4 regions of the Arthrobacter halodurans genome follow, and region 1 is predicted to be linked to each of the others. Evidence: riboswitches for the same ligand, from Rfam matches in the RefSeq annotation. Region 1 holds a riboswitch; each other region holds the start of a gene.
The links. Region 1 has a riboswitch for S-adenosylmethionine ahead of ACETWP_RS12425 (hypothetical protein). Riboswitches for the same ligand answer to the same signal wherever they lie in the genome.
Positions count from the first base shown of each region.

Region 2: another riboswitch for S-adenosylmethionine. It lies ahead of ACETWP_RS11990 (bifunctional o-acetylhomoserine/o-acetylserine sulfhydrylase); the one in region 1 lies ahead of ACETWP_RS12425 (hypothetical protein).
Region 3: another riboswitch for S-adenosylmethionine. It lies ahead of ACETWP_RS02860 (flavin reductase family protein); the one in region 1 lies ahead of ACETWP_RS12425 (hypothetical protein).
Region 4: another riboswitch for S-adenosylmethionine. It lies ahead of ACETWP_RS08000 (acyl-CoA dehydrogenase family protein); the one in region 1 lies ahead of ACETWP_RS12425 (hypothetical protein).

Region 1 covers NZ_JBHDLJ010000010.1:67,687-74,941, reverse strand. The annotation lists gene ACETWP_RS12430 (DEAD/DEAH box helicase) at 1-3,395, shown strand, start outside; SAM riboswitch class IV at 3,486-3,629, shown strand; gene ACETWP_RS12425 (hypothetical protein) at 3,643-3,975, shown strand; gene sucD (succinate--CoA ligase subunit alpha) at 4,058-4,978, opposite strand; gene sucC (ADP-forming succinate--CoA ligase subunit beta) at 4,996-6,159, opposite strand; gene pcrA (DNA helicase PcrA) at 6,350-7,255, opposite strand, start outside.
Region 2 covers NZ_JBHDLJ010000009.1:127,855-135,109, reverse strand. The annotation lists gene ACETWP_RS12010 (GntR family transcriptional regulator) at 1-18, opposite strand, end outside; gene ACETWP_RS12005 (hypothetical protein) at 32-1,093, opposite strand; gene ACETWP_RS12000 (alpha/beta hydrolase) at 1,218-1,865, opposite strand; gene metX (homoserine O-acetyltransferase MetX) at 1,940-3,082, opposite strand; gene ACETWP_RS11990 (bifunctional o-acetylhomoserine/o-acetylserine sulfhydrylase) at 3,085-4,425, opposite strand; SAM riboswitch class IV at 4,497-4,614, opposite strand; gene ACETWP_RS11985 (VOC family protein) at 4,765-5,409, shown strand; gene ACETWP_RS11980 (CPBP family intramembrane glutamic endopeptidase) at 5,441-6,235, opposite strand; gene hutI (imidazolonepropionase) at 6,261-7,255, opposite strand, start outside.
Region 3 covers NZ_JBHDLJ010000002.1:104,859-112,113, forward strand. The annotation lists gene ACETWP_RS02825 (Bax inhibitor 1 family protein) at 1-223, shown strand, start outside; gene ACETWP_RS02830 (M18 family aminopeptidase) at 207-1,493, shown strand; gene ACETWP_RS02835 (GNAT family N-acetyltransferase) at 1,583-2,173, shown strand; gene rpsF (30S ribosomal protein S6) at 2,391-2,696, shown strand; gene ACETWP_RS02845 (single-stranded DNA-binding protein) at 2,737-3,342, shown strand; gene rpsR (30S ribosomal protein S18) at 3,406-3,645, shown strand; gene rplI (50S ribosomal protein L9) at 3,661-4,116, shown strand; SAM riboswitch class IV at 4,367-4,481, shown strand; gene ACETWP_RS02860 (flavin reductase family protein) at 4,542-5,048, shown strand; gene ACETWP_RS02865 (hypothetical protein) at 5,155-5,607, opposite strand; gene ACETWP_RS02870 (hypothetical protein) at 5,638-5,895, opposite strand; gene dnaB (replicative DNA helicase) at 6,431-7,255, shown strand, end outside.
Region 4 covers NZ_JBHDLJ010000005.1:64,964-72,218, reverse strand. The annotation lists gene ACETWP_RS08015 (NtaA/DmoA family FMN-dependent monooxygenase) at 1-19, opposite strand, end outside; gene ACETWP_RS08010 (methionine ABC transporter permease) at 77-781, opposite strand; gene ACETWP_RS08005 (methionine ABC transporter ATP-binding protein) at 774-1,565, opposite strand; SAM riboswitch class I at 1,676-1,764, opposite strand; gene ACETWP_RS08000 (acyl-CoA dehydrogenase family protein) at 1,861-3,231, opposite strand; SAM riboswitch class I at 3,238-3,334, opposite strand; gene ACETWP_RS07995 (AmiS/UreI family transporter) at 3,528-4,148, shown strand; gene ACETWP_RS07990 (FmdB family zinc ribbon protein) at 4,177-4,464, shown strand; gene fmdA (formamidase) at 4,517-5,773, shown strand; gene sbnA (2,3-diaminopropionate biosynthesis protein SbnA) at 6,283-7,255, shown strand, end outside.

The DNA.
Region 1 (7,255 bases):
AATCCGCATACCCGCTCGTCGATGCCCGTGAGATTCTGCGTGTTGTCGGCGGTGCGGCGTTCACGCGGGGCAAGGCCTACGCCAACAGCGAGCGCATCACCGACCTCGCCTGGGACCCCGCCGCCGGGGAACTCGCCGGACGCGTGCAGGGCACCGATCCCGTCGCCTACGCATGCGCGGTATCCCTGGTGGACAAGAAGGGCGCGTGGACGGTCTCCGGCCTTCGCTGCTCCTGCCCGGTCGGCGTGGACTGCAAGCACGGCGCGGCGCTGCTCATCCACTCCAACACGCTGCACCTGCGCTCCCGCGACGTCTTCTTCGAGAACACCGCGGCCGCGGCCACCGCGCCCGCGTGGCAGGAGAGCCTGAACGGGTTGCTCGGCGCGGGCTCCCGGGCGGCCGCCGCCGCGCCCCGGACCCCGGGCCGCTCGCACGCGGCCGCCGAACGCGCCGTCCTCCAGGAGATGGCCCTGCAGTTCGACCTCCAGGACACCACCGTGGCCGCGCACCGCCAGTGGGCCCCCGGTTCCGGCGTGGGGCACCAGCGAGCCGCCGCGCACCGCTGGCGGCTTGGCGTGCGTCCCATGGTCCGCTCCGGCAACGGCCGCTGGGTGCGCGGGAACCTGCGGTGGAACACCATCAGCTTCAAGACCTACGGGCTGAACCTCGATCCCGAACAGCACCGCTGGTTCTGCCAGTTCGTGCCCCTCTACCGGGCCAACGGGCAGCTCTACTTCGGCGAGGACAACGACTGGCTGTACCTCGACGAGTTCAGCTCCCCCCTGCTGTGGGCGCTGCTGGCCGAGACCGGCGACCTCGGCATCCGGCTCATCGGCACGCGACCGGACGCGGAGGTCCGCCTCACGGCGCCGGCCGCCGTGGCGCTCGCCGCGCTGCGCGACGCCTCGGGCGCGGCGGACTCCCCGCTGCGCCTCGTCCCCACGCTGTCCATCGACGGCGGGCTCGTGGAGCTGGACGGGCACCGCCCCGCCGGCGCCATCGGCAACCACGGCATCTACGCCGCCACCGACGACTCCGCCGTGGTCCTCCTGGCCCCCGTGGAGGGTCGCCTGGACCCCACGGAGCTCGAGCTGCTCCGCCACCCGGAGGGCATCGAGGTGCCCGCGCCGGAGATCGGGGACTTCCTGGCGAAGGTCTACCCCCGGCTCGGGCGGCGCGTCGCGGTCGTCAGCCTCGACGGGTCCGTGGAGCTGCCGGAGATCCTGCCCCCGAAGCTGGTGCTCAGCGTCGGGTACCCGGGCGGCGACGTCGCCGAGCTGGACTGGAACTTCGACTACGGCCCCATGCCGGTTGACGCCGACACCCGCGACGCGGAGTCGGAGACCGCCCTGGAGAACGCCGCCCTCGCCGTCCTCGAGGACTCGCCCGCGCTGGCCGGCCGGGTGCTGGCGCCGCGGACCCTGCGCGGCCTGGACACCGTGGACTTCGTCCGCCGCACCCTGCCCGCCCTCGGCGAGCTCGACGGGTTGCGGATCGATGTCACGGGGCGGGAGCCGGAATACCGGGAGCTCACCGAGTCCCCCGAGCTGACCGTCACCACCGTGGAGTCGGAGCGCCGCGACTGGTTCGACCTCGGACTGGTCATCGCCGTCGGCGAGCGCCGCATCCCGTTCGCCGAGATCCTCCGCGCCCTCTCCCGGGGGCAGAACCGCATGCTGATGCCGGACAAGACCTACTTCTCGCTGGACCACCCGCTCTTCGACAAGCTGCGCGAGCTCGTCACCGAGGCCGGGCACCTCCAGGACCGCCCGCACGAGTTGCGCATCACCCGCTACCAGGCGTCCCTGTGGGAGGAGCTGGACGCGCTGGCCACGCAGACCGAGGGCCCCGACTCCTGGTACGCGGGCGTCGGCTCGCTGCTGAACCTGGCCGAGGCGGGCCCGGCCGAGCTGCCCGCGGACCTGCATGCGGAGCTCCGCCCCTACCAGCGGGACGGCTTCGCCTGGCTGGCGATGCTGTGGCGCAACGGGCTCGGCGGCGTGCTCGCGGACGACATGGGCCTGGGCAAGACCCTGCAGACGCTCGCCCTGATCCTGCACGCGAAGCAGCAGTGGGCCAGCGCGGACCCGGCCACGACGGCGGCGCACCTCGCCGCGGCGGCCGACGCGCCGGCGTCGTCCTCGCCGCTGGTGCCCGGACCCTTCCTCGTGGTCGCCCCGACGTCGGTCGTGTCCAACTGGGCCGACGAGGCGGCGCGTTTCGCGCCGGGGCTCAGCGTGGCCCTCGTCGCCGACACCCAGGCGCGGGCGCCGCACGCCCTGGCGGCGCTCGCCGCCACGCACGACGTCGTCGTGACGTCCTACACGCTTTTCCGGCTCGACGCCGAGGCGTACCACTCGGTGGCCTGGGCCGGCCTGATCCTGGACGAGGCGCAGTTCGTGAAGAACAAGGCCACGAAGGCCCACCACGCGGCCCGCGACCTCGACGCGCGCTTCAAGCTGGCGATCACCGGCACCCCCATGGAGAACAACCTCATGGAGCTGTGGTCGATCTTCGCAATCGTCTCCCCCGGGCTCTTCCCGTCGGCCGTGCGCTACGCCGAGGAGTACCAGCGGCCCATCGAGAAGCAGGGGCTCGACGAGCCGCTCGCCCGGCTCCGGCGGCGGATCCGGCCGTTCATGCTGCGCCGCACGAAGTCCGCCGTCGTCACCGACCTGCCACCGAAGCAGGAGCAGGTCCTCCACGTCGAGCTCACGGCGAAGCACCGCAAGATCTACGACACGCACCTCCAGCGGGAGCGGCAGAAGATCCTGCGCCTGGTCGAGGACATGGACAAGAACCGCTTCACCATCTTCCAGTCGCTCACGCTGCTGCGGATGCTCTCGCTGGACGCGTCGCTCGTGGACGCGGAGTACGACGGCGTCCCGTCGGCGAAGCTGGACGTCCTGTTCGAGCAGCTCGAGGACGTGCTCGCCGAGGGGCACCGCGCGCTGGTGTTCAGCCAGTTCACCTCGTTCCTGAAGAAGGCCGCGGCTCGGCTCGAGGCGGAGGGGGTCGAATACGCGTACCTGGACGGCTCCACGCGCAAGCGCTCCGAGGTCATCGGGGACTTCAAGACCGGACGGGCGCCCGTGTTCCTCATCAGCCTCAAGGCCGGCGGATTCGGGCTGAACCTCACCGAGGCCGACTACTGCTTCCTGCTGGACCCGTGGTGGAACCCGGCCGCGGAGTCCCAGGCCGTGGACCGCGCGCACCGGATCGGGCAGACCCGCAACGTCATGGTCTACCGCATGGTCGCCAAGGACACCATCGAGGAGAAGGTCGTGGCGCTGCAGGACGCCAAGCGCCAGCTGATCTCCTCGGTGATGGACGACGGCGAGGGCTTCGGTTCGGCCATGACCGCCGACGACATCCGCGACCTGCTCAAGGATTAACGCGCCCCGCGGAAGCGCTCCGGGAGCGCGTGTTACCCCGCGGGCGCGACACGGTGCGGGCCGTCCGGCGGTGGGCTAGGCTGGACCCAGCTTCACGAGACATGGCGCCAAGCTCCGACTGGCCATGCACCAACCCCACACGGGGACCCGGCCTCGGCCGCGGTCCCGGATTGTTCGGCGGGTGGTTCGGATGACGAAGCGGCCCGCGGCAGCCGCCGCCGGCAAGGACAATCCGAAAGGCACCGCCATGACCACCCTGCGGCACCGCCCCCGTTCCACCGCTTCCCACCCCTCCGTCCGGCGGCGCGCCGGCGCTGGCGCGCCCGTCGGCGCGGCACGCTTCCCCAACGACTGGATCGCAGCGACGCTCCGCCTGTGCCCCGACCGCCGCCTGGTGCGCGTCAGCGCGGACGGGATCGAGTGGGTGCTCGCGGCCGAGGACTTCGACGCGTTGGCGCGGGCCGCCGCGGGCGCGCCCGTCCGCGTGGAGTGGAACCCCGACCTCGGCCGCGTGCTGATCCCGGGGGCGCACTCCCGCGCCGGCACGTCCTTCTTCCGCCTCGCGACCGGCCGCGCCTGAGCATCCCGCACGACGGCGGCCGCCGCCTTCCCGGGGGAAGGCGGCGGCCGCCGTCGTGCATGCCCCGAGGGGCCCGCGGTTCCTAGAGGTTCGAGTCGGGCTCGTGCTCCGGGTAGACCTCGCGCAGCAGGTGCGCGGTCTCGGACGGGGTCTTGCCGACCTTGACGCCCGCGGCCTCGAGGGCCTCCTTCTTGGCCTGCGCCGTGCCGGAGGAACCGGAGACGATGGCGCCGGCGTGGCCCATGGTCTTGCCCTCCGGGGCGGTGAAGCCGGCCACGTAGCCGACGACAGGCTTGGTGACGTTGTTCTTGATGAACTCCGCGGCGCGCTCCTCGGCGTCCCCGCCGATTTCGCCGATCATCACGATCGCCTTGGTGTCCGGGTCCGCCTCGAACGCCGCGAGGGCGTCGATGTGGGTGGTGCCGATGATCGGGTCGCCGCCGATGCCGATGGCGGTGGAGAAGCCGAGGTCGCGCAGCTCGTACATCATCTGGTAGGTCAGCGTGCCGGACTTGGAGACCAGGCCCACCCCGCCCTTGCCGGTGATGTTCGCCGGCGTGATGCCGACCAGCGACTCGCCCGGGGTGATGATGCCGGGGCAGTTCGGGCCGATGATGCGGGTGACCTGCTTGCCGTCGGCGTCGACCTTGGACTGGGCGAGCGCCCAGAACTCGGCGGCGTCCTGCACGGGCACGCCCTCGGTGATGACCACGACGAGGCCGATGCCGGCCTCGATGGCCTCGACGACGGCGTCCTTGGTGAAGGCGGGCGGCACGAAGACGATCGACACGTCGGCGCCGGTCTCGGCCATGGCCTCCTGGACCGTGCCGAAGACCGTGATCTCCTTGGCGCCGTGGGTGACCGTGGTGCCGGCCTTGCGGGCGTTCACGCCGCCGACGATCTGGGTGCCGGCGTGCAGCATGCGGGCGGTGTGCTTGGAGCCCTCGCCGCCGGTGATGCCCTGGACGATGACCTTGGAATCCTTGTTCAGGAAGATAGACATTCTGTGATCCCGTCCCTTTACTTGTTGGCCAGTTCGGCGGCCTTGTCGGCGCCTTCGTCCATGGTGGTGGCCAGGGTCACCAGCGGGTGTCCGGCCTCGCGCAGGATGCGGCGGCCCTCGTCGACGTTGTTGCCGTCGAGGCGGACGACCAGCGGCTTGGTGGCCTTCTCGCCGAGGATCTCCAGGGCCTTGACGATGCCGTTGGCGACGGCGTCGCACGCGGTGATGCCGCCGAAGACGTTCACGAACACGCTCTTGACCTGCGTGTCGTTGAGGATGACGTCCAACCCGGCGGCCATGACCGAGGCGGAGGCCCCGCCGCCGATGTCCAGGAAGTTCGCGGGCTTGACGTTGCCGTGCTTCTCGCCGGCGTAGGCGACGACGTCCAGGGTGGACATGACCAGCCCCGCGCCGTTGCCGATGATGCCGACCTGGCCGTCGAGCTTGACGTAGTTGAGGTCCATCTCCTTGGCCTTGGCCTCGAGCGGATCGGTGGCGTCCTTGTCCTCGAGCGCGGCGTGGCCGGGCTGGCGGAAGGCGGCGTTCTCGTCGATCGAGACCTTGCCGTCGAGGGCCACGATCTCGCCCGCGCCGGTCTTCACCAGCGGGTTGACCTCGACCAGCGTCGCGTCCTCCTTCTGGAAGACGTCCCAGAGCTTCACGATGGCGGCGGCGACCTGCGCGCGCAGCTCGGGGGCGAAGCCCGCGGCGGCGACGATCTCGTCGGCCTTGGCCTGGTCGATGCCCACGGCGGGGTCGACGGCGACCTTGGCGAGGGCCTCGGGGCGCTCCACGGCGAGCTCCTCGATCTCCATGCCGCCCTCCACCGAGCACATGGCCAGGTAGTTGCGGTTCGCGCGGTCCAGCAGCACGGAGAAGTAGTACTCCTCGGCGATGTCGGCGCCCTGCGCGATCATGACCTTGTTGACGGTGTGGCCCTTGATGTCCATACCGAGGATGTTGGAGGCGTGCTCGAAGGCCTCGTCGGCGTTCTTGGCGACCTTCACGCCGCCGGCCTTACCGCGGCCGCCGACCTTCACCTGCGCCTTGACGACGACGACGCCGCCGATCTTCTCTGCAGCTGCCTTGGCTTCTTCGGGTGTGTACGCAACGATGCCGGCGAGCACGGGTACTCCGTGCGCCTCAAACAAATCGCGCGCCTGGTATTCATACAGGTCCACGGGCTTGGTGTCCTTCTACGTCGAAGTCGTTTCTGACTCGGAGCGAGCGGCACTGCTGGCCCGACGGGCTCCAAGTGGAACTTTAGTCCCTGGGCGCAAGACGCCGGGCTCAGACTATCCCTTTCGTGAGGAAGCGCACAGTTCTACGAGTTGTAGAGACGTCACGCTTCGGGGTATGCGCGCGGCACGGTCAGCCGGTCTTCGTCAGGGGCGCATAACGCAGCAGCAGGCGCTTCTCGTCGCCGCCGAACCTGACCTTCGCCACGGTCTTGTCGCCCGCTCCCTCCAGCGCCAGGACCACGCCGCTGCCGAACGTCGTGTGGCTCACCGCATCCCCGACCGACAGCGCGACGACCTCCTTCTGCGGCTGCACCCGGCCGGCGGCGCGCGCCGTCGGGGCCGTGCGCAACGCGGCGCCCTCGGGGTCCCCGCTGCGCCGGCCGCCCGCGGGGGACGCGGTCGCGCCGGCGCCCCAGTGCGAGCCGTTGTCGTAGCGGCTGGTGGCGTAGTCCTTGCGCAGGGATCCGCCGAAGCCGCCCAGCGGCGTGCGGACGGCGCCCTCGCGCTTCCAGTCCACGAGCTGCGCGGGGATCTCCTCGAGGAACTGGCTGGCCGGGTTGTACTGCGACTGGCCCCACAGGCTGCGGTACTCGGCCCGGGTGACGTAGAGCCGGCGTCGGGCCCGGGTCAGCCCCACGTAGGCGAGCCGGCGCTCCTCCGCGAGCTCCTTCGCGTCCGTCATGGAGCGCTGGTGCGGGAAGATCCCGTGCTCCATGCCCGTGAGGAAGACGACGGGGAACTCCAGCCCCTTGGCCGTGTGCAGGGTCATGAGCGTGACCATCCCCTCCCGGCGGGCCATCTCGGCGCCCTCGTCGTCCGTCGGGGCCTCGGGCACGGAGTCCGCGTCGGCGACCAGCGAGACCTGCTCGAGGAAGCCGCCGAGGGTGCCCTCGGGGTTGTCGCGCTCGTAGTCGCGCACGACGGCGACGAGCTCGGCGAGGTTCTCCACGCGCGACTCGTCCTGCGGGTCCTCGCTCTTGCGCAGCATCTCCAGGTATCCGGTCTGTTCCAGCACGGCCTCCAGGGAGGCGGCCGC
Region 2 (7,255 bases), on a different contig from region 1:
CGGATCGACGGTGATCACGGCGTTCCGGCGGTCACGGCACGGCGGGCGCCGCGGCGGCTCCCGCGCCCGCGGCCGCCCGCGCCAGCGCGGCCAGTCGCCGGAGGGCGGCCACGCCGAGCACGACGGCGGCCAGGAGCAGCAGGGCCCCGGCCCACCCGGTCGCCGCGCCGATGACGGCCCACGGCCCCTCGGTGACGAAGTCCGGCACCGCGTCGCCGATCCGGTCCCCCACCTCGAACCCCACGCGGTCCCCGGCCCGGCGCAGCGGTCCGAAGGCCATCAGCAGCACCAGCGCGAGTTGGAGCGCAAGGAACGCCGCGCTGACGAGCGCCAGGAGATGGCCCTCGAGCATCCGCCGCGTGTCGTCGAACCCCGCGAGCGCGGGATCCAGCGGGCGGGCGCGCGCGGCCACGGCGCGCAGGGCCATCAGGAGGAGGACGCCGGCCAGTGCGGCGACGGCCAGCACGGGCAGCCCGTAGTACCAGCCGGGGAACGGCCCCGCGGCGCCCGTCCCGTAGTGGAGCTCGGTGACGAACCCGGCGTCGTCCGTGGTCCATGCGGAGATGCCCACGCGGGGGAACTGCCGGCGCCGGCCGGTCTCGTCCGGGGTCGAGACCGCGCCGAACAGGAGCACCGCGGCGGCCAGGAGGGCACCGAGCAGCGCGGGAAGGACGAAGGCCCACGCCGGCCCGTGCGCCCGCGCCGTCCGGACCTCCAGGCGCGCGCTGCGCGGCCCCGGCTGGATTCCGTGCACCGTTCGGGTCGCCCACAGCGACGCCGCGGCGTGCACGGCGGCCCAGGCCAGCCACATCAGCGACGGCGCCACGAGCAGCGGCAGCCCCACGAGGCTGGGCCACGCGGCCTGCGCGGCGACGCAGAGGGCCCCGGCGGCGACGGCGGCGGCCACCGCGGACGCGTGCCGCACGGCGTCGGCCCGCAGCGCCGCCGCCGCCTCGGCCCGGCCCGCGGATCCGACGCCGGCCGGCGCGCCGCGCGGCGCCTCCACGGGCGAGGGGATGGCGCGGGACACCAGGACGCCGAGACCCACGAAGATCCCCAGAACCACCAGGAACACGCCACCGATGACCGCCATGTCGAGCCGCCTTTCCGTCCGTTTGTATCAACAGGACAAGACAAGACCCTGCGGACGCTTGTGTCAAGTGGACGCTACAAAAGACCGGTCGTGCCGCGGTCGGTCCCTGCGGACTGGTGCCGCGTCAGGACGCGAGGACCGTGCCCCGCAGGAATTCGCTGACGTGGCCCATCTCAGCCTGGGTGATCGAGTGCTGCAGGCCCGCGTAGAGCATCTTGGTGAGATCGGTGTGCTCCGTCGCCCACTCGTGCGTGTACTGGATCTTGTCCGGGGTGATGACCTGGTCCTCCTGCCCGCGGCCCCAGAACAGGGGCGGCCGCGCGGCGCGGGTTCCGGCGTCGTCGAAGAAGGGGTCGCCGTCGTCGGGGACGGCGAACCCGGACAGTCCGACGACGGCGGCCACGTCCCGGGGCCGGTGGCGCAGCGCGCTCGTCGCGACGGCCATCCCCATCGAGAAGCCCAGCAGGGTCACCGAGGAGTGGTTGCCCCGGACGGTGTCCAGCCACGCCCAGACGTCGGCGACGGAGCGCGTGACCCGGTCGACCGAGAAGTCCGGCTCGTGCATCAGCGGGAACCACGTGAAGCCCGGGCCCAGCGCCCGCGGCGCGCGGACGGAGGCGATCGTGAACTCGGCCGGCAGCAGGGGGGCGAGGCCGAGCAGATCCAGCTCGTGCGAGAGGTAGCCGTGGAAGGCCACGAGCAGCGGGGTGCCCGCGCGCTCCTCCTCCGGCTTGGACCAGGCGACGACGGGTTTCCAGGTGGTTTCGGTCATGGCACCATTCAACCAGCCCCGCAGGCCGCGGCGCGCGGCCGCCGCGGGGCCGCCAGCGCCCAGCCCGGGAGTCCCTAGTCCAGGAAGCCGTCCCGCAGTTCCGCGTCCAGCTGCCCGATGTCCGTCAGGAAGCCGTCGTGTCCGATGGGAGAGGTGATGTACCGGACCGCGGTCCGGCCGGGCAGGGACCGTGCCAGCCGCTCGGACTGCTCGGGCCAGTACAGGCGGTCGCTGTCCACGGCGGCGACCATGAACCGCACCCCGGCGAGCCGCCCGAGCGCGGACCGCACCCCGCCGCGGCCGCGGCCGACGTCGTGGCTCATGAGCGCCTCCGTCAGCGCCAGGTAGCTGTTGGCGTCGAAGCGGCCGACCAGCTTCGAGGCCTGGTGGTCCAGGTAACTCTCCACCTGGTAGCGCCCGCGGTCGAACGTCGCCGAGCCGAGCGGGAGTTCGGACCCCTGCGGCGACCGCCCGAACCGCACGTCCAGCTCCGGCTCGGAGCGGTACGTGATGTGCGCGAGCCGCCGGGCCAGACCCAGTCCGGCCACGGGGCCCGGCCCGGCGGCGTAGTAGTCGCCCCCCGCGAAGTCCGGATCGAGCCGGATGGCCTCCGTCTGGATGCGCGCGAAGGCGATCTGCTCGGCGCTGGACGCGGCCGTGGCCGCGACGACGACGCAGCGCGCGACGCGGTCCGGGTACTCGGCGGCCCACTCCAGGGCGCGCGCGCCGCCGAGCGAGCCGCCGAGCACCGTGTGCCAACGGTCGATGCCCAGCGCGTCGGCCAGCCGCGCCTCGGCGCGGACGGAATCGCGGACGGTCGTGAACGGGAACCGCGAACCCCAGGGCCTGCCGTCCGGATCCGGGCTGGACGGCCCGGTGGTCCCGTAGCAGCCGCCGACCATGTTGGCCGCGACAACGAAGAAGCGGTCGGTGTCGATGGTGCGGCCGGGACCGACGAAGCCGTCCCACCATCCCGGCTCCGCGCCCTCGCCGCGGGCCACGTGCGTGTCGCCGGTCAGCGCGTGGTGGAGCAGCACGGCGTTGGAGGCGTCGGCGTCGAGCCGGCCCCACGTCTCGTAGCCCACGTCGAGGAACGGCAGCGAGCCGCCGGTCTCGAAACGGAACGGGCCCGTCCGCAGGGTGCGCAGGACACCGTCCCGCCCGGGCCCCGCGGCGTCCGTCCGGGTCAGGCGCTGGGATGCGGTGCCGAAGTCGATGCTCACTTCACCGCCTGGAGGTCGGTGGCGCCGGTGCGCACGGCGTCGAATCCCGCGGCCAGGTCGGCGATGATGTCGTCGATGTGCTCGATCCCGACCGCCAGCCGCACCAGGCCCGGGGTGACCCCGGCGGCACGCTGCTCGGCCTCCGCGAGCTGGGAATGGGTCGTCGAGGCCGGGTGGATCACGAGCGAGCGGACGTCGCCGACGTTGGCCACGTGGGAGTGCAGCACGAGCGCGTCGACGAAGGCCTGCCCCGCCTCCTTGCCGCCGGCGATCTCGAAGGACACGATCGCCCCCGTGCCGCGCGGTCCGTACCGGCGGCCGCGCTCGAACCAGGGGCTGGACGGGAGTCCCGCGTAGACGACGGACCCGACCTGCTCCTGGGTCTCGAGCCACTCGGCGACGGCCTGCGCGTTGGAGACGTGGCGCTCCATGCGCAGGCTGAGCGTCTCCAGTCCCTGGGCGATGAGGAACGCGTTGAGCGGCGCGACGGCGGATCCGAGGTCGCGCAGGAGCTGTACGCGCGCCTTGAGGACAAACGCCAGGTTCGCGCCGAGCAGCCCGCCGACCCCGAGGTCCCGCGCGAAGACCAGCCCGTTGTAGGACTCGTCCGGCGTGTTGAAGCCGGGGAACCGCTGCGGGTCCGCCGCGAAGTCGAAGTTCCCGGAGTCCACGATGACGCCGGCCATGGCCGTGCCGTGCCCGCCGAGGTACTTGGTGGCCGAGTGGACGACGATGTCCGCGCCCCACTCGATCGGGCGGATCAGGAACGGCGTGGACAGCGTGTTGTCGACGATCAGCGGCACGCCGACCTCGTGGGCGACGGCGCTGACGCCCTCAATGTCGAGCACGTCCTGGCGCGGGTTGGCGACGACCTCGCCGAAGAACGCCTTGGTGTTCGGGCGCGCGGCCGCGCGCCACTGGTCGAGGTCGTCCGGGTCGGCCACGAACGTCACCTCGATCCCGAGCTTGCGCAGGGTGTGCTTGAAGAGGTTCTGCGTGCCCCCGTAAAGGCTGGGGCTGGCGACCACGTGGTCCCCGGACTCGGCGACGTTGAGGATGGAGTATGTCGTCGCCGCCTGGCCGGAGGACAGCAGCAGCGCGCCGACGCCCCCCTCGAGGTCGGCGATGCGGGTCTCCACGGCCTCCTGCGTGGGGTTGCCGATGCGGGTGTAGATCGGCGCGAGCTCCTGGAGGGCGAACCGGGCCGCCGCGCTCTCGGCGCTCGGGAAGACGAACGACGTCGTCTGGTAGATCGGGAGGGCCCGGGCGCCCGTCGCCTCGTCGGGCGTCTGCCCGGAATGGATCTGTCGCGTCTCAAAGGACCAGTTGCTGGACATCGTGGTGCTCCCCTTCGTCGGAGGGGCCGTCCCCTGCGGCGGGCCCACCGGACGGTGGCGCCGCCGGAAACGACCCGCGCTTGCCCCACGCCCTTCGCGGCGCGGAGCCAGGTCCTCACCCGGGGCACCCCACCGCGAGTGGAGGGTTGCCGGCCAGCAAACCGGGGTTTCGCGCTGGCACTCATGACCTACCACCAGTCTACGGACGGTCGCGCGGGCGGCAAGATCCGCGGCCGTTTTGTGACGCCGGAGGTACGCATTTCGCCTTCCGCCCGCTGTCAGGCGCGTATTAGGGGAGCCTAAGTCGAGACCCACCTCACAAAGTGCCATCATGGGCACATGATGAGGTTGGACCATGTTTCTTACGCTTGCGGACCTGATGGGCTGGCGGCCACGGCCGGGCGCATCGCAGACATGTTGGGGATCGAGTCCGTCAAGGGCGGCGTCCATCCCCGTTTCGGCACGCGGAATGTGATTTTCCCGCTGCTGAACGACCAGTACCTGGAGGTGGTGGAGGTGCTGAATCACCCGGCGTCGGACAAGGCGCCCTTCGGGCAGGCCGTGCGCGCCCGCTCCGAGATGGGCGGCGGCTGGATGGGCTGGTGCGTCGCCGTCGACGATCTGGCGCCCTTCGAGGAGCGGCTGGGCCGCTCCTCCGTGCCGGGCAACCGGAAGTTCCCGGACGGCCAGGAACTGACGTGGCAGCAGATCGGCATTAAGGGCCTGATCTCCGACCCGCAGGTCCCCTACATGCTGCGCTGGGACGACGGCACAGAGGACCTCCACCCGTCCAAGGCCCTGGCCCCGCAGGGGCGGATCTCCAAGATCACGATCGCGGGCTCCCGGGAGCGCGTCCGCGAATGGCTCGGCACCCCCGAGCAGAGCCCGCTGGAGGGCGTCGAGGTGGAGTGGCAGGCGCCCAACGGAACTCCCGGCATCATGTCCGTCACCTTCGACACCCCCCACGGAGCGGTGACGGTCTAGCGCCGTCGCGGTCCGGCGGTCGGGTCCGGGCCTAGGTCCCCAACCCGATCGCCGGACCGAGGAGCGAGTATCCGACGAATCCCGCGGTGTCCAGCAGCGCGTGGGCGATCACCAGCGGCATGACGCGCTTGTAGCGCAGGTACAGCCAGCCGAACACCAGGCCCATGAGCACGTTCCCGACGAACGGCCCGAACCCCTGGTACAGGTGGTAGCTGCCGCGCAGCAGGGCGGAGGCGAGCAGGATCGGCCACACGCCCCAGCCGAGCCGCCGCAGGCGGTCGAACAGGTAGCCGACGACGATGACCTCCTCCACGACGCCGTGGCGCACCGCGGACAGGGCCAGGACGGGCACGGTCCACCAGTACGGCTCGAGCGCGGCCGGGACGATCGCCGTGGTCACCCCGAGGGAGCGGCCGACGGCGTACATGGCCAGCGTGCCCAGCCCGATCCCGACGAAGAGCGCGACCCCCCACCCGAGGTCGGCCCAGGGCCTGCGCAGGTCGAACCCCATGCGCCGGAAGCCGTTGGCGCCCGCGTGCGCGAAGAGGAAGAACACCAGCGCCACCGGCACCAGGGCGAAGACGATGTCGAGCAGCTGGTACGTCAGGTCGAAATACGGGCGCTCGCTGAGGCTGTTGTTCATGCTGGTCGTCTGGTCCGCCAGCGGGGCGCGACTGAGCTTGTCCATGAGGCTGACCACGGCGTAGACCGCGGACTGCCCGAGCGAGAGGCCGAGGACGATGAGGAGCTCCACTTTCAGCCGCCGGTGGTCCTTCGTCGGGCCGCCGGTTCCGGTCTGCCGCGGGTCGTTGCGCACTCGGTCCATGACCCGATCCTAGCGATGCGGCGGCTCAGCCGCCGTGCCGGACACCCGCCCGCCAGACCGCGCCGGTCAGCGGCATCCCGGGGCGGTACGCCAGATGGGTCGCGGACGGCGCGTTGAGCAGCTGGAGGTCGGCGCGCTTGCCCACCTCGAGCGACCCGACGCTGTCCTGCACGCCCAGGGCCAAAGCGCCGCCGAACGTGGCCGCCCGCACGGCCTCGTCCACCGTCAGCCGCATCTGCAGGACGGCCGTCGCGACGCAGAAGTTCATCGACGTCGTGTAGCTGGTGCCCGGGTTGCAGTTGGAGGCCAGCGCGATCTCCACCCCCGCGTCGACGAGCCGTCGCCCCGGCGCGAGCGGCTGCCGCGTGGAGAGGTCGCAGGCGGGCAGGCAGGTGGCCACGGTGCCGCGCGCGCCGCGCGCCGCGGCGGGGTCCCAGCCGGACCAGCTGCCGGCGAGCGCGGCGACGTCGTCGTCGTCCAGGTGGTTCACGTGGTCCACGCTGGCGGCGCCGAACTCGACCGCCAGCCGCACCCCCGGCCCCGGTCCCAGCTGGTTCCCGTGGACGCGCAGTCCCAGGCCCGCCCGCCGGCAGGCGTCGAGGACGCGCCGGGACTGCTCCTCCGTGAAGGCCCCCCGCTCGCAGAAGACGTCGGCCCAGCTCACGTACGGGAGGACGGCGGCGAGCATCCCGCCGCAGACGAGGTCGGTGTACTCGTCTGCGTCGGCCCTGGCGGGGACCAGATGCGCTCCGAGATAGGTGACCTGGTCGGCGACCGTGGACGCGATCCGCGCGTGCCGGGACTCCTCCTCCACGCTCAGGCCGTAGCCGGTCTTGGTCTCCAGGTACGTGGTGCCGCCGGCGACGGCCTCGGCCACGCGCCCCAGCAGCAGGCGGGTGAGCTCGTAGTCGCCCGCCGCGCGGGTCGCGTCCGTGGTGACGGCGATGCCCCCCGCGGCGTATTCCCGCCCCGCCATCCTGGCCTCGAACTCGGCGCTCCGGTCCCCGGCGAAGACCAGGT
Region 3 (7,255 bases), on a different contig from region 1:
CATCGAGTCCCTGCGCAACCCGTGGTTCATGCTCGCCATGGTCCTGCTGGCCGGCGGTGCGTTCGTGGCGTCGGTGCTCGGCCGGCCGGTGCCGGGCTGGAGTAGCATCGTCGTGGGCCTGGCCGTCCTGGCCTTCGCCCGCCACCGGCAGGGGGCCCGGATCCCGCGCGGCGGCCCCCGGACCCGACCCGGACACCGAACGAAGGATGGACATGGCCACTAACGCCGCCCTCGACCACGTCGCCGACCTGGGCGCGTTCGTCGCGGCGTCCCCGTCCAGCTTCCACGCCGCCGCCGAGGCGGCGCGGCGGCTCGCGGCCGCCGGGTTCTCCCCGCTGGCCGAGCCCGACGCGTGGACCTCCGCGCCGGGGGCCTACTACGCCGTGCGCGACGGCGCCGTGATCGCCTGGGTCGTTCCCGAGGCCGCCGGTCCGACGACCGGATTCCACATCCTCGGCTCGCACACCGACTCGCCCACGTTCAAGCTCAAGCCCCGCCCCAGCACCGGCCGCGACGGCTGGCTGCAGGCCGGCGTCGAGGTCTACGGGGGACCCCTGCTGAACTCCTGGCTGGACCGCGAGCTGCTGCTCGCCGGGCGTCTCGTGACGCGCGACGGCGCGGAGCACCTGGTCCGCACGGCGCCCATGCTGCGCTTCCCGCAGTTGGCCATCCACCTCGACCGCGGCGTGAACGACGGGCTGGTCCTGGACAAGCAGCAGCACATGAACCCGGTCTGGGGGCTCGGGACCCCCGCGCAGTCGGACGTGCTGGCGGTGCTCGCGGCCTCGGCCGGCGTCGACGCGGCCGAGGTCGGGGGGTACGACGTCGTCCTCGCGGACGCGCAGCGGCCCGCGGTGTTCGGGGGCGACGGCGAGTTCTTCGCCTCCTCCCGACTGGACAACCTCTCCTCGGTGCACGCCTCGGTGGCCGCGCTGGCGGCGCACGCCTCCGGCGGCGCTGGCCGGAGGATCGCGGTCCTCGCCGCGTTCGACCACGAGGAAATCGGCTCCGCCACGCGCTCCGGAGCCAGCGGGCCGTTCCTGCAGGAGGTCCTGGAGCGCATCTCCGCGGGCCTCGGTGCCGGCCTGGAGGAGCGGGCCCGCGCCTATGCGGACTCGGTGTGCGTCTCGGCCGACGCCGGCCACGCCGTCCACCCGAACTACCCGGACCGCCACGACCCGGCCAACCGTCCGGCCCTCAACGGGGGGCCGCTGCTGAAGATCAACGCGAACCAGCGGTACGCCACCGACGCCGTCGGTGCGGCGCTCTGGGCGCGGGTCTGCGCCGATGCGGGCGTGCCGTACCAGGAGTTCGTGTCGAACAACGCGCTGCCGTGCGGGTCCACCATCGGACCGCTGACCGCGACGCGCCTCGGCATCCGCACCGTCGACGTGGGCATCGCCCTGTTGTCCATGCATTCGGCGCGCGAGATGTGCGGCGTCGAGGACCCGCTGCGCCTCGCGTTGGCGGCCGGGGCGTTCTTCCGCGCCTGACGCGGGCGGACCTAGAATGGCGGTGCCGGGGCGGGCGGCGCCCGGCGCCCGCCGTCCGGGCACGACGGCGGCGCGAGAGGCAGGCACGCATGGAACGGGACACGATCTTCTCCCACAAGCCGACCCTGCGCGGCGACGGCGTCGTCCTGAGGCCGTTCACGCCCGCCGACATCGAGGCGATGGGGCCGATCCTGGCGGATCCCGACGTGCTGCGCCTGACCGGCAGCGTCCACTCGACGCGGGAGCTCCGGGCGGCGGCGCCGGTGCTGGACGCGGCGACGCTGGATTGGTACCGGACGCGGGCCGAGCAGGCCGACCGGCTGGACCTCGCCGTGGTCGACGAGGCGACGGGCGGCTGCGTCGGGGAGATCGTCCTGAACGACTGGGAGCCCGCGAACCAGTCCTGCGGCTTGCGCATCCTCCTCGGACCCGCCGGGCGTGACCGGGGGCTGGGCACGGCCGCCGTCCGCCTGCTCGTGGAGTACGCGTTCACGCAGACCGACCTCTTCCGGATCGGGCTGGAGGTCTACAGCTTCAACCCCCGCGCCGTGCGTGTGTACGAGAAGGCCGGCTTCCTCGTCGAGGGTCGGCGCCTGGCGGCCCTCGTGTTCGACGGGGTGCGGGTCGACGCCATCACCATGTGCGCGCTGCTGCCGGAATGGATGGACGGGCCCGGCTGACCTTCCGTCCACAGGCTGCCGCCGCCGGGTCCCGTCCACCGGTCGGGGCGCCGGGGGCTGCCGGCCCGCGGGCCTGGTTAGTCTGTGCTGGGGACATCCCGTAGGATGGTTCAGGCTGTTTGTGTCGCGCCCGGAACCGGGTGCGGCCGCGGCCAACGCGAAGAACCTCCTGTTACGGAAAGACCGTGACCGTTTAGCCCAAAGGAGGTGGGTTCACATGCGTGCATACGAATTGATGGTACTGATCGACCCCGAGGTCGACGAGCGTACCGTGGAGCCGACTCTCGGCAAGTTCCTGGATGTGGTCCGCAACGATGGCGGGACCATCGACAACGTCGACATCTGGGGCCGCCGTCGTCTGGCCTACGAGATCAACAAGAAGACCGAGGCGATTTACGCGGTGGTCAACTACACCGCCACCCCGGCGACTTCCGCGGAACTTGACCGCCAGCTCTCTCTCAACGAGACGATCCTGCGCACCAAGATCACCCGTCCGGAAGAGCAGAAGGTCGTCGCAGAGTAGTCTGCGCTTTCCTCAGTAGAAACAGACAGAAGGAGGCACCATGGCAGGCGAGACCATCATCACGGTCATCGGTAATCTCACCGGCGACCCGGAACTCCGTTTCACCCCGTCCGGGGCGGCGGTGGCGAATTTCACCATCGCTTCCACCCCGCGGACCTTCGACCGCCAGAGCAACGAGTGGAAGGACGGCGAAACGCTGTTCCTCCGCGCGTCGGTGTGGCGCGAGGCTGCCGAGAATGTCGCCGAGACGCTGACCAAGGGCATGCGAGTCGTCGCCCAGGGCCGGCTGAAGTCCCGTTCCTACGAAACCAAGGAAGGCGAGAAGCGGACCGTTTCCGAGCTCGAGGTCGATGAAATCGGCCCGTCGCTGCGCTACGCCTCCGCCAAGGTCACCCGCACCCAGCGCTCCAGCGGTGGGGGCGGCGGCTTCGGCGGCGGCAACTCCGGCGGCTTCGGTGGCGGCAACGCCGGCAACTCCGGCGGTTTTGGCGGCGGCAACGCCGGCGGAAACCCCGGTGGCAACTCCGGCGGAAATTCGGGCGGCACTTGGAATGCGCCGGCCGAAGACCCGTGGGCATCGTCGTCCTCCTCCTCCGGCAGCGGCGGATGGGGCAACAACCCGGGTTCCGACGAACCGCCTTTCTAACACCCATATTCACCATCCCGCAGAACCTTTCTGCGGGCTCCACAAGATCAAAGGAGCTCCACGATGGCTAAGGCTGAACTCCGTAAGCCCAAACCAAAGTCCAACCCCCTGAAGGCCGCTGACGTTAAGGTCATCGACTACAAGGACGTAGCACTGCTGCGCAAGTTCATCTCCGACCGCGGAAAGATCCGTGCCCGTCGCGTGACCGGCGTCTCCGTCCAGGAGCAGCGCAAGATCGCCCAGGCCATCAAGAACGCGCGCGAAGTTGCCCTGCTGCCTTACTCCGGCGCTGGCCGCGGCTAAGGAAGGGATACCAACATGGCAAAGCTCATTCTGACGCACGAAGTCACCGGTCTCGGCACCGCTGGCGACATCATCGAGGTGAAGAACGGTTACGCACGTAACTACCTTCTGCCCCGCGGTTTCGCCATCACGTGGACCAAGGGCGGCGAGAAGCAGGTCGAGTCCATCAAGGCCGGCCGCGCGGCGCGCGCCGTCGCGACGCTGGAAGAGGCCCAGAAGCTGGCCGCCTCCCTCGCCGCGAAGCCCGTCAAGGTGACGGTCAAGGCCGGCGAGACCGGACGGCTGTTCGGCACCGTCAAGGCCGAGGACATCGCCAAGGCCGTCGAGGCCGCCGGCCTCGGCTCGATCGACAAGCGCAAGGTTGAAATGCCGGAGCACATCAAGTCGACCGGCAACTACCAGGCGACCGTGCGACTGCACGAGGACGTCTCCGCGACGCTCGACCTCCAGGTCGTCGCCGCAAAGAAGTAGTCCGTCCCGCCGGTGGCGCGCCGTTGCGCGCCCCGGCGGACACGACCGAGGGACCCCGCCACACGGCGGGGTCCCTCGGCGTTTGTGTGCCGGTGTGCCGGTGCGGAGGCCAGGAGCGAGGAGGGTTCGGAGGCGGAGGCCCACGCCGCGGCGGATGGGCCGCGGTCCCCGGCGGCCGGCTCCGTAGCCCGGAGAAACATTCCGCCGGGCCTTTGACCCGTGATGCGGCACGGGCCTAGCGTGGTAGGTGAATCAAGAGCGCCAACGTCAAGCCCTGGCTCGTTGGACGGCAACCCTCTCACGGTAGTGGGGTGCTCCAGGTGATGATTCGGCCGTCCGGACACCCCGTGCGGCAAGTACCGCACATTGGCGGGCGCCCCCACGGGTGGTCTTCCGCGGTGTGCGCAACGCCGAAGGATCCCGCCATGTCTCTCTCCGACGACCTGCACCCCGACTCGCTCCGCGGCGCCTTCGCGCGCTTCCCCTCGGGGGTGGCCGCCCTCTGCGCCCTGGTGGACGGCCAGCCGCAGGGCATCGTCGCCTCATCGTTCACCGTGGGCGTCTCGCTCGATCCGCCGCTCGTGATGTTTGCCGTGCAGAACTCTTCCCGCACCTGGCCGATCCTGCGCTCCGCACCGCGGATCGGTGTCTCCGTGCTGGGCGAGCGCCACGAGGGCGTCTGCCGGCAGATCGCGTCCCGCCAGGGGGATCGCTTCGCCGGGCTCCGGCTCGAGTCGACCGACCAGGACGCCCTGTTCCTGGACGAGGCAGCGCTCTGGCTCGAATGCAGCGTCGAGCAGGAGATCCCCGCCGGGGACCACCGCGTGGTGCTGCTGCGGGTCCACGGCCATGCGGCACACGCGGACGCGAACGAACCCCTCGTCTTCCACGGGTCCGCGTTCCGACGTCTCCGGGAGACCGCCCTGGTGTAGTCGCGGTCCGAGGCGCGTGGCACGGGTGCGGGCCGGTGGCGCGTGCCCCGAACCCAGCCGGGTCAGCGACATGCAGGGGCGAGTGGCCGAGTGGGTCGTCAGCCGCCTAGGACGCCTGGAGGGAGTCGACGAACTTCCGGGCCTCCGTCAGGGGGATACCGGTGTCGTGGTGGATCTTCTGGACCGCCTCCCGGGTTTTCCCGGCCTGCACGAGTGCCAGCACCTCGGCGTATTCCGGGTCGGTCGCTCCGAGTCTCGCAGCGGCCTGCCGTTCGGTGGCCGCCCGTCCCGCGGTCGACGAGGCGCCCTGGCCCGTGCGTCCGGTCGAGGCGCGCCGTGCCGCCGCCGTCCGTTGCGTTGTCGCGAGCCGGAGCTGCTCGGCGCGCTCGGTGTCCGCCGCCTGCTGCCGCGCCGCGGCCTCATTGAGCCGGGCGATGTACTGGTCGGCTTCGTTGAGCTGGTGGCGCGGTCGGGACCGGATCGCGGCGACCAGGAGCCAGGCGAGCGCCGCGAAGATCAGGCCGAGGACCAGCATCTCCTGAAGGGTGAGTCCGGGCATGGTGCATCTCCTGTGGCTGGGTGTGCGCGGCTAGTGGTCGTGGCTCGGTGAGCCGACCGGTGCAGGGAGGTCCGACATGACGTGCCGGTATCCGGTGTCGACGAGCTGGCGGAGGATCCCGGGATCGATGTCGGCCGGCCTGTTGACGGAGAGGCAGGCGGCGCCGGGCCCGTGCCGGCCAAGCCGGGCCCGCAGCGCGTGGGCGTCCGCGCGGCGCACCGGATGCCCCACACCGTCCACGCGATCCAAGGGGTCGACGGCGGCAGCCCGGGTCGTGGCTTCGCTCACGGGGAAGGCATCGCGCTGGTGGTCATGGGGACAGTATCGCAGTGCCGGGTGGGGTGGACAACCAAGATCCGGCGTGCATGCACAGGCGCGACCCGCGTGTCTGTGGATAGTGCCGTTGCTTCTGTGGAAAAGTGACGCTCGTGGGATCGTAACCCACCACACAACCTCCAAGTAGCCCCTGAATGTTGATCCCGAAAATCTTTTTGTACACAGGTTGTCGTGGATAAAAAGCCTAGTCAGAGCCGTTTCGAATCTGAAAGAAATATTTCATCCACAACCTCCTCCCCAGTCTGTGCACACAACACGCCGCACTGCACACAGCTTCTCCACATGGGCTGTGGACAACTCGGTTGGGAAGGGCGCGGAAAGGGTCTATGGTGACAGGGTCTCCGGTCCACCGCGCGCACTGCGACGGGCCTCGCCCCGCGATCTCCACAACCTCCAGACGGACCCGGCGCGGGCTGGGATAATGGAGGCAGCACGGGTGCGCCGACGGCCGCCCACCACCGAGGTGAAGGGAAGCGACGTGTCGCTGATGCAGACAGACTCCAAGGGTTCGCGGGAGTCTGAGTTCGGCCGGACCCCGCCACAGGACCTGGTGGCGGAGCAGAGTGTCCTGGGCGGCATGATGCTGTCCAAGGACGCCATCGCCGACTGCGTGGAGGTCCTCCGCGGGATCGACTTCTACCGGCCGGCCCACGAGTCCATCTTCGAGGCCATCATCGACCTCTACGGACGCGGCGAGCCCGCCGACGCGGTCACCGTCTCCGATCTGCTCACCAAGCGCTCGGAGATCTCGCGCATCGGTGGTCCCGCATACCTCCACACCCTCATCCAATCGGTCCCCACCGCCGCCAACGCGGGGTTCTATGCCGAGATCGTCCGGGAGCGCGCCGTCCTGCGCCGCCTCGTCGACGCCGGGACCAAGATCGTCCAGTTGGGCTACTCCCAGGACGGCGAAGTGGACGAGATCGTCAACCAGGCCCAGGCGGAGATCTACGCCGTCGCGGAACGACGGACCGCCGAGGACTACGTGCCGCTGCGCGACATCATCGAGGGCACGGTGGACGAGATCGAGTCGGCCGGGCACCGGGGCGAGGGCATGACCGGCGTCCCCACCGGCTTCTACGAGTTCGACGAGCTGACCCAGGGTCTGCACGGCGGGCAGATGATCGTGATCGCGGCGCGTCCCGCCGTCGGCAAGAGCACGTTCGCCCTGGACTGGGCGAGGTCGGCGGCCATCAAGCACAACATGACCACCGTCTTCTTCTCGCTGGAGATGGGACGCAACGAGATCGCCATGCGCCTGCTGTCGGCGGAGGCGAGCATCGGCCTCCAGGACCTGCGCAAGGGCACGGTC
Region 4 (7,255 bases), on a different contig from region 1:
AGGATCCGGTGGAAGGCATGGTTCTCCTAGGGAGGGGTGGGGTGGGGGCGCGGGACGGCGGGATGTGGACCGCGGGTCAGTGGCGCTTGTCGAGCGTCCGGGCCAGGCGGGTCCCGCCGATCTGGACGGCCTGGACCAGGACAATCATCAGGACGATCGCGAAGAACATCACGGCGGTCTCGTACCGGTAGTAGCCGTACCGGATCGCGAAGTCACCGATTCCGCCGCCGCCAACCAGTCCGGCCATGGCCGAGTAGCTGATGAAGCTCACGGTCATGATGGTGATGGAGCCGATGAGCGCCGGCTTCGCCTCGACCAGCAGCACGTCGCGCACGATCTGCCCACGCGTGGCGCCCATGGCGCGGGCGGCCTCGACGACCCCCGAGCCGAGCTGCGTGAGGTTCTGCTCGACGAAACGGGCGAAGTAGGGGATCGCGTTGATGGTCAACGGGACGATCACCGCGGCCGTGCCGATGGTGGTGCCGACGATGAAGCGGGTGACCGGGATGATCGCGATCAGCAGGATCAGGAACGGGAACGAGCGCATGGTGTTCACCAGCGAGTCGACCACCCGGTGCAGGCGCGGCCGCGGCTTGAGTCCGTGCGGGGACATCGAATAGAGCCAGATGCCCAGCGGCGTCCCGGCGAGCACGGCCAGCGGGATCGCGACGATCAGCATGGCGAACGTCTGCCCCATGGCCAGCACGATCTCCGGCCAGAGCTCGGCGACGCGGTTCAGGTCCAGCGCGGTGGTGTTGGCGGGAAGGATCGGGCTAGGCATGGGAGAGCTCCTTCGTGGCGCGCGCCGCGCGGTCCAGCGTGATGTCGTCGGAGATCAGGTAGCGGCCGATCTCCGTCGCGGGGCGGAATCCGGGCCGGTCGAGCTCGGCGAGGTCGAAGCGCTCCACGAGCCGCCCCTCCTCGAGGATCGCGACGTTGTCCGCGATGGCCTTCACGACGTTCATCTCGTGGGTCACGATCACGGTGGTGATGCCCAGCTGGGCGTTGATGTCGGAGATGTACTGGAGCACGGAGGCGGTGGTGCGGGGGTCCACCGCGGACGTCGGCTCGTCGCACAGCAGCACCTTGGGCTCGGTGGCCAGCGCGCGGGCGATCGCCACGCGCTGCTTCTGGCCGCCGGAGAGGCGGGCCGGGTAGGAATCGGCCTTGTCCGCGATGTCCACGATCGCCAGGGCCTCCTTGGCCCGACGCCGGCGCTCCTTCTTCTCGACGCCGGCGAACTTCAGGCTCAGCTCGACGTTCTGCTGCGCCGTGCGGTTGTTCAGCAGGTTGAAGTGCTGGAAGATCATGCCGATCTGGTGCCGGGCGCGGCGCAGCTCCTCGTCCCCCAGCGCGGTGAGGTCGGTCCCGTCGACCGACACCCGCCCGGAGGTGGGCCGCTCCAGCAGGTTGATGTTGCGCAACAGCGTGGACTTGCCCGCCCCGGAAAAGCCGATGATCCCCTGGATGGATCCCCGTGGGATCTCCAGGGACACGTGGTCCACGGCCGTGAAGTCGGTCCCGGCGGTCGTGAAGACCGTCGAGACGTCCCGGATGCTGATCATGTCATGCTCCTCAGGTCGTCCCGAGAAGAGAATCCGCCGCGCGGCGGCCGGGCGGCGCGTGCCCCGGGCAGGGGTGCGCGTCCGAGCGGACCGAACGTGGTGGAAAGAATTCTCCATCGGTCCTGGCATGAGCACCGGCCCCGAAGGGTGGTTGCTGCGGCGTCAATGAGCCAGGTCTCTCGGCCGCTCTGGATGGTGTGCGACGGCGGAGCGTGCCCCGCCGTCGATTCCATGGAATCGCACTTTCTTCGATCCACCAACTCGTCACGCCATGCCGACGAAATATTTCGTCGTCTTACGGCGTATTCTTCGCCGTTCGGGGCGTCCTCGGGTGGCGGTGGTCCGGCGGCACGACGTCGCCGACGGCGTCGAACGGCAGCGGCGCGTTGCCGTTGACCTCGTAGTCCCCGACGATCCGCGCCTTGTAGATCGCCGGGTTGTGGGTGGCCACGGTCCGCGCATTGCGCCAGTGGCGGTCCAGGTTGCAGGCCCGCGCGGTCGACGACGCGCCGAGACCGTCGAAGAGCCGCGAGGCCGCCGCCAGCACGAGCGGCTGGATCGCGGTCTGCGCCCGGTTCGCGGCGAGCTCGCAGACCGCGTACCGCTCCGCGGCGCTGAGTCCCGCCCCGGTCCCGCACACCGACTCCAGCTCGGCCACGGCCGCGAGCACCACCGCGTCGACCGCGAACGCGCTCGCCGAGATCTCCCCGACGATCTGCAGGACCTGCGGGTCGTCGGCCACGGGCACGCCGGTTCCGGTGCTGAAGGACCTCGTGCGGGCCTGCACGGCGGCGCGGGCGTCGCCGAGCACGGCCCGGCAGATCCCCGCCTGCACCGCGAGCAGGACCAGCTGGAACACGGCGGACTCCGGGTGCGCCGCAAGGTCGGCGGGCCGCAGCACGGTGTCCACGGGGACCGCGGCGAACGACGTCGATCCCGTGCCCGTGAGCTGCTGCCCGAAGCCGTCCCAGTCGTCGAAGATGCGGACCCCGGAATGCTGCGTGGACACGACGGCGATGTCCCGGCCGGGCCGCCCCGGCCGGGCCGCGGCAACCGCCACCCAGTCGGCGAAGATCGTCCCGGTGCAGTAGTACTTCTCCCCCGTGAGCCTCCAGCCGCCGTCGTGCTCCTCGAGGACGGTGTTCAGCGTGCCGAGCGCGTTGCCCCCGCGTTCGGTGTAGGCGTTGCCGACCAGCTGTCCGGCGGCGAAACGCGCGAACCAGCGCCCGCGCAGCGCCGCGTCCCCGTGCGCCAGGATCGACTCCACGAAGCCGACGTGCGAGCGCAGCAGGTGGGCGACCTGCGAGTCGGCCTCCGCGAGCTCGATCAGCAGGCGGAAGGTGTCGGCGAGGGTGGCGCCGTGGCCGCCGTCGGACACGGGGACGCGCAGGGCGCCGAAGCGCTCCTTGTTGAGCCAGCCGACCTGCTCGAAGGGCAGCACCCGGTCGGCGTCGCGCGCCGCCGCCCCCTCGGCGATGCGCGCGAACACCGGCCGGAAGACGGCGGCCAGCTCGTCGTAGCGGCCGTCCGGGGGAACCCCCGGGGTCAGCTTGATCAGGTGCCGCGCGGGGGTCGGTGGCGGCAGCTCGTCCAGGGCGACGGCCACGCGGGCGTCGAAGCCGGGGTCGGCGGGCGGCGGAGCGTGCGGGGAAACGGGCGGAACCATGGGATCACTCCATCGGTCCTGGCGTGAGCACCTTCCTCCCGCGGACGGGAAGGGGTTGCTGCGGCGTCGTCGAGCCAGATCTCTCAGCCGCTCTGGATGGTTGGTGAGTCCTTTGTACAGGGCCAGCGGCGCCAGCGGCAAATGCGTCGCCGGACCGGTTGGCGTTTGCCGGCAACAACCGTTGACCTTCCCGGGGGCCGGGGCTAGCTTGTCAAATACCGGTGAAGCATTCCGGATCCGTCGCGAGATCCGGCCCACAACCCGTAACCCAACGACGCGTTTCGGAGGGCATTCACTTGAGTAACGTCGGTCTTCTGTACGTCGGCGCCGTCCTGTTCATCAACGGCCTGATGCTGATTGGCAAGGTGCCCGGCAAGTCCGCGGCCATCATCAATTTCTTCGTCGGTGCCATGCAGGTCGTGTTCCCGACCATCATCATCGCCCAGTCGAACGGCGACCCCGCCGTCATCCTCGGGGCTTCCGGACTCTACCTGTTCGGCTTCACCTACCTGTACGTCGCGCTGAACCAGACCTTCGGGCTTCCCGGCGAGGGCCTGGGCTGGTTCTCCCTGTTCGTCGCGTTCTGCGCCGTCGGCTACGGGATCCTGAACTTCACGCAAGCCAACGACCCCGTGTTCGGGGTCATCTGGTGGATTTGGGCCGTCCTGTGGTTCCTCTTCTTCCTCTTGCTGGGCCTCGGCAAGGACTCGCTGACCCTGTTCACCGGGTGGTTCACCATCATCGTGGCCCACCTCACGGCAACGATCCCCGCGCTCCTGCTGTTGTCGGGGTCCTTCGAGGCCACCACCACCAACGCCATCTGGATGGCCGCGGGCGGCTTCCTCGCGCTGGCGGCCGCCTGGTTCCTGGGCAAGCGCACCGCGGTGTCCCGGGCTTCCGCCACCGCGCCGGCCTAGTCGTCCCCACCACCGCGAGGAGATCCGCATGCCACTGTACGAGTTCCGCTGCCCGGAAGGCACGACGTTCGAGGCCTCTTTCCCCATGGGCCAGGCGCCCGCGGAGCTGGCGTGCGCGCAATGCGGCGAGCCGGCGGGCCGCCGGATCTCGGCGCCCCGCCTGTCCGTCGCCGGGAGCGCCGCCTTCGGGCTGATCGACTCCACGCTCCGCAGCGCCCACGAGCCGGAGGTCGTCACGGGCCTGCCCGGCCGAAGCCGCCGCCCCGCCACCCGCTATACGACACATCCGCTCCACCAGAAGCTTCCGCGGGACTGACCGCGGAACCGAAGGAAACCAGTTTCACGAGATCGCCGAGGAGACAAGCACCATGCCTGACGTCATTTTCCCGCTCGATTCCAGCAAGAAGTTCGAGGACCAAGAGAAGGTCGGACACAACCGGTGGCACCCGGAGATCCCCCCGGTCGCCACCGTCAAGCCGGGGGACACCTTCCGGGTGGACTGCCGCGAGTGGTTCGACGGCGCGATCGTCAACGACGACTCCGCCGACGACGTGCTCAACGCCCCGCTGTTGACCGTGCACAAGCTCAGCGGCCCGTTCGCCGTCGAGGGCGCCAAGCCGGGCGACCTCCTGGTCGTGGACATCCTCGATGTCGGGCCCATCCCGCAGGAGGACAAGGGCGCGCTGGCCGGCCAAGGCTGGGGCTACACCGGCATCTTCTCGAGGAACAACGGCGGCGGCTTCCTGGTGGACCAGTTCCCCGACGCGTACAAGGCCATCTGGGACTTCACGGGACAGGTCGCGACGTCGCGGCACGTCCCCGAGGTCTCCTTCGAGGGCCTGATCCACCCCGGGCTGATGGGCACGGCGCCGTCGGCCGAGCTCCTCGCGAGGTGGAACAAGCGCGAGGGCGCCCTCATCGCCACCGACCCGAACCGCGTCCCGCCGCTGGCGCTGCCGCCCGAGGGGGAACACGCCGTCCTCGGCCACCTCCCCCGGGACCAATGGGAGCGGGTGGGTGGCGAGGCCGCGCGCACGGCCCCGCCACGCGAGAACGGCGGAAACCAGGACATCAAGAACTTCTCGAAGGGCACGCGGGTGTTCTATCCGGTGTTCGTCGACGGGGCCAACCTCTCCATGGGTGACCTGCACTTCTCCCAAGGCGACGGCGAGATCACATTCTGCGGCGCCATCGAGATGGGCGGGTTCCTGGACCTGCGCGTGGACCTCATCAAGGGCGGCATGGAGACCTACGGGGTCAGCGAGAACGCGATCTTCATGCCCGGTCGCGTGGATCCCCGGTTCAGCGAGTGGCTGGCGTTCTCGGGAACGTCGGTGACCCTCGATGGCGAGCAGAAGTACCTGGACTCCCACCTGTCCTACCAGCGGGCCTGCCTGCACGCCATCGACTACCTCACCAAGTTCGGCTACAGCCCGGAACAGGCCTACCTGCTGCTCGGCGCCGCGCCGATCGAGGGTCGGCTCTCGGGCGTCGTGGACATCCCGAACTCCTGCTCCACCGTCTATCTCCCCACGGCGATGTTCCACTTCGACGTCCGGCCGTCGTCCGCGGGGCCCCACCAGGTCGATCCGGGGATTGGAGCGCCGCGTTCGGCCAACGCCTAGATCATGTCTCCCATCGGTTCGACGGTCACCCTGAAACCCTGTGCGGCCGGCAGGGGCGCTGATCCCGGTCCGGCGCGGAATGCGCCGGACCGGGGAGGCGCCGATGGTGGCCTCGTCGCGACAGGTGGCAGGGGCCTTGCCGCTGACCGCTGGGGAGACACGTTCCAGACAAGCACCGGACACGTGGGGGGAGGCTGGCCGCCTGATCGCGCGCGAAGGGCCACACGTCCCGCATCGCGCGCCCGAGGCGGCGAGCCTGCACCCGGTCTCCGCGAGAAAGGCCGCCGGAGGCGGTGCGTGGGCACGGGCGGCCCGCGTACGACATGGACAGTACGAGGCCTACGGCGGTTGAGGTACTCCCTAAATACCGTAGCTGGAGGATTCCTTGTGATGTCTTCGCGTCCATCCTTGAGTGACACAAGGCAAGGCCGGTTAGTGGCACGGATCCGAACAGCCGTCCCCGGGCGGCCCCCATGGTCCGAGCCCATGGCAAGAGAATGAGGAAAAGCATGACCATCATCAGAAATCCGCACCTGTTCAACGAGCCGAGCCTGTTTGCCGACCTGGAGGGCGTGCTGGGCCTCCGCCTCTACCTGAAGATCGAAGGGGTCAACTTCGCCGGCTCGATCAAGCTCAAGCCCGCCAGGGAGATGGTCGAGCGGGCCGAGCGCGAAGGGATGATCGGTCCCGGCACCGTGCTCGTGGAGTCCTCCTCGGGGAACCTCGGCGTCGCACTCAGCATGATCGCCGCCAGCAAGGGTTACCAATTCGTCTGCGTGATCGATCCGCGCTGCAACCCCGCGACCCGGCAGCTCATGGAGTCTCTCGGGGCGCAGGTGGACCTGGTCACCGAGCCGGATCCCGTCGACGGATTCCTCGGCGCCCGGCTCAACCACGTCCGGGAACTGTGCGAGTCCGACGAACGGTACGTCTGGCTCAACCAGTACACCAATCCCGGCAACTGGGGAGCGCACTACCGCTGGACCGCGCCCGAGATCGCCGCCCAGTTCCCCGACCTCGAGGTGCTGTTCGTGGGAGCGGGGACGACGGGCACCCTGATGGGTTGCGCGCGGTATTTCCGTGAGCACCGGCCTGGCGTCCGGATCGTGGCGGTCGACGCCGCCGGCTCGGTCACCTTCGGCGGTCAGCCGGCCACCCGTCTCATCCCAGGGCTCGGCATGAGCGTGCGCCCGCCCCAGCTCGACGAGTCCTTCATCGACGACGTGGTGGTCGTCGAGGAGCTGGACACGGTGCGCACCTGCCACCGCCTGGCCGGGAGCGGGTTCCTGTTCGGCGGCTCCACCGGGACCGTGGTCCACGGCGCCATGACCTGGCTCGCGGACCACCACGCTCAGGACGTCACCGCGGTGGCCATCTCTCCCGACCTGGGCCGCCCGTACCTGGACACCATCTACCAGCCCGACTGGGTGCTCGACCACTTCGGGGCCGACGCGCTCGCCGGTGCCGACTCGACGGCTGCTC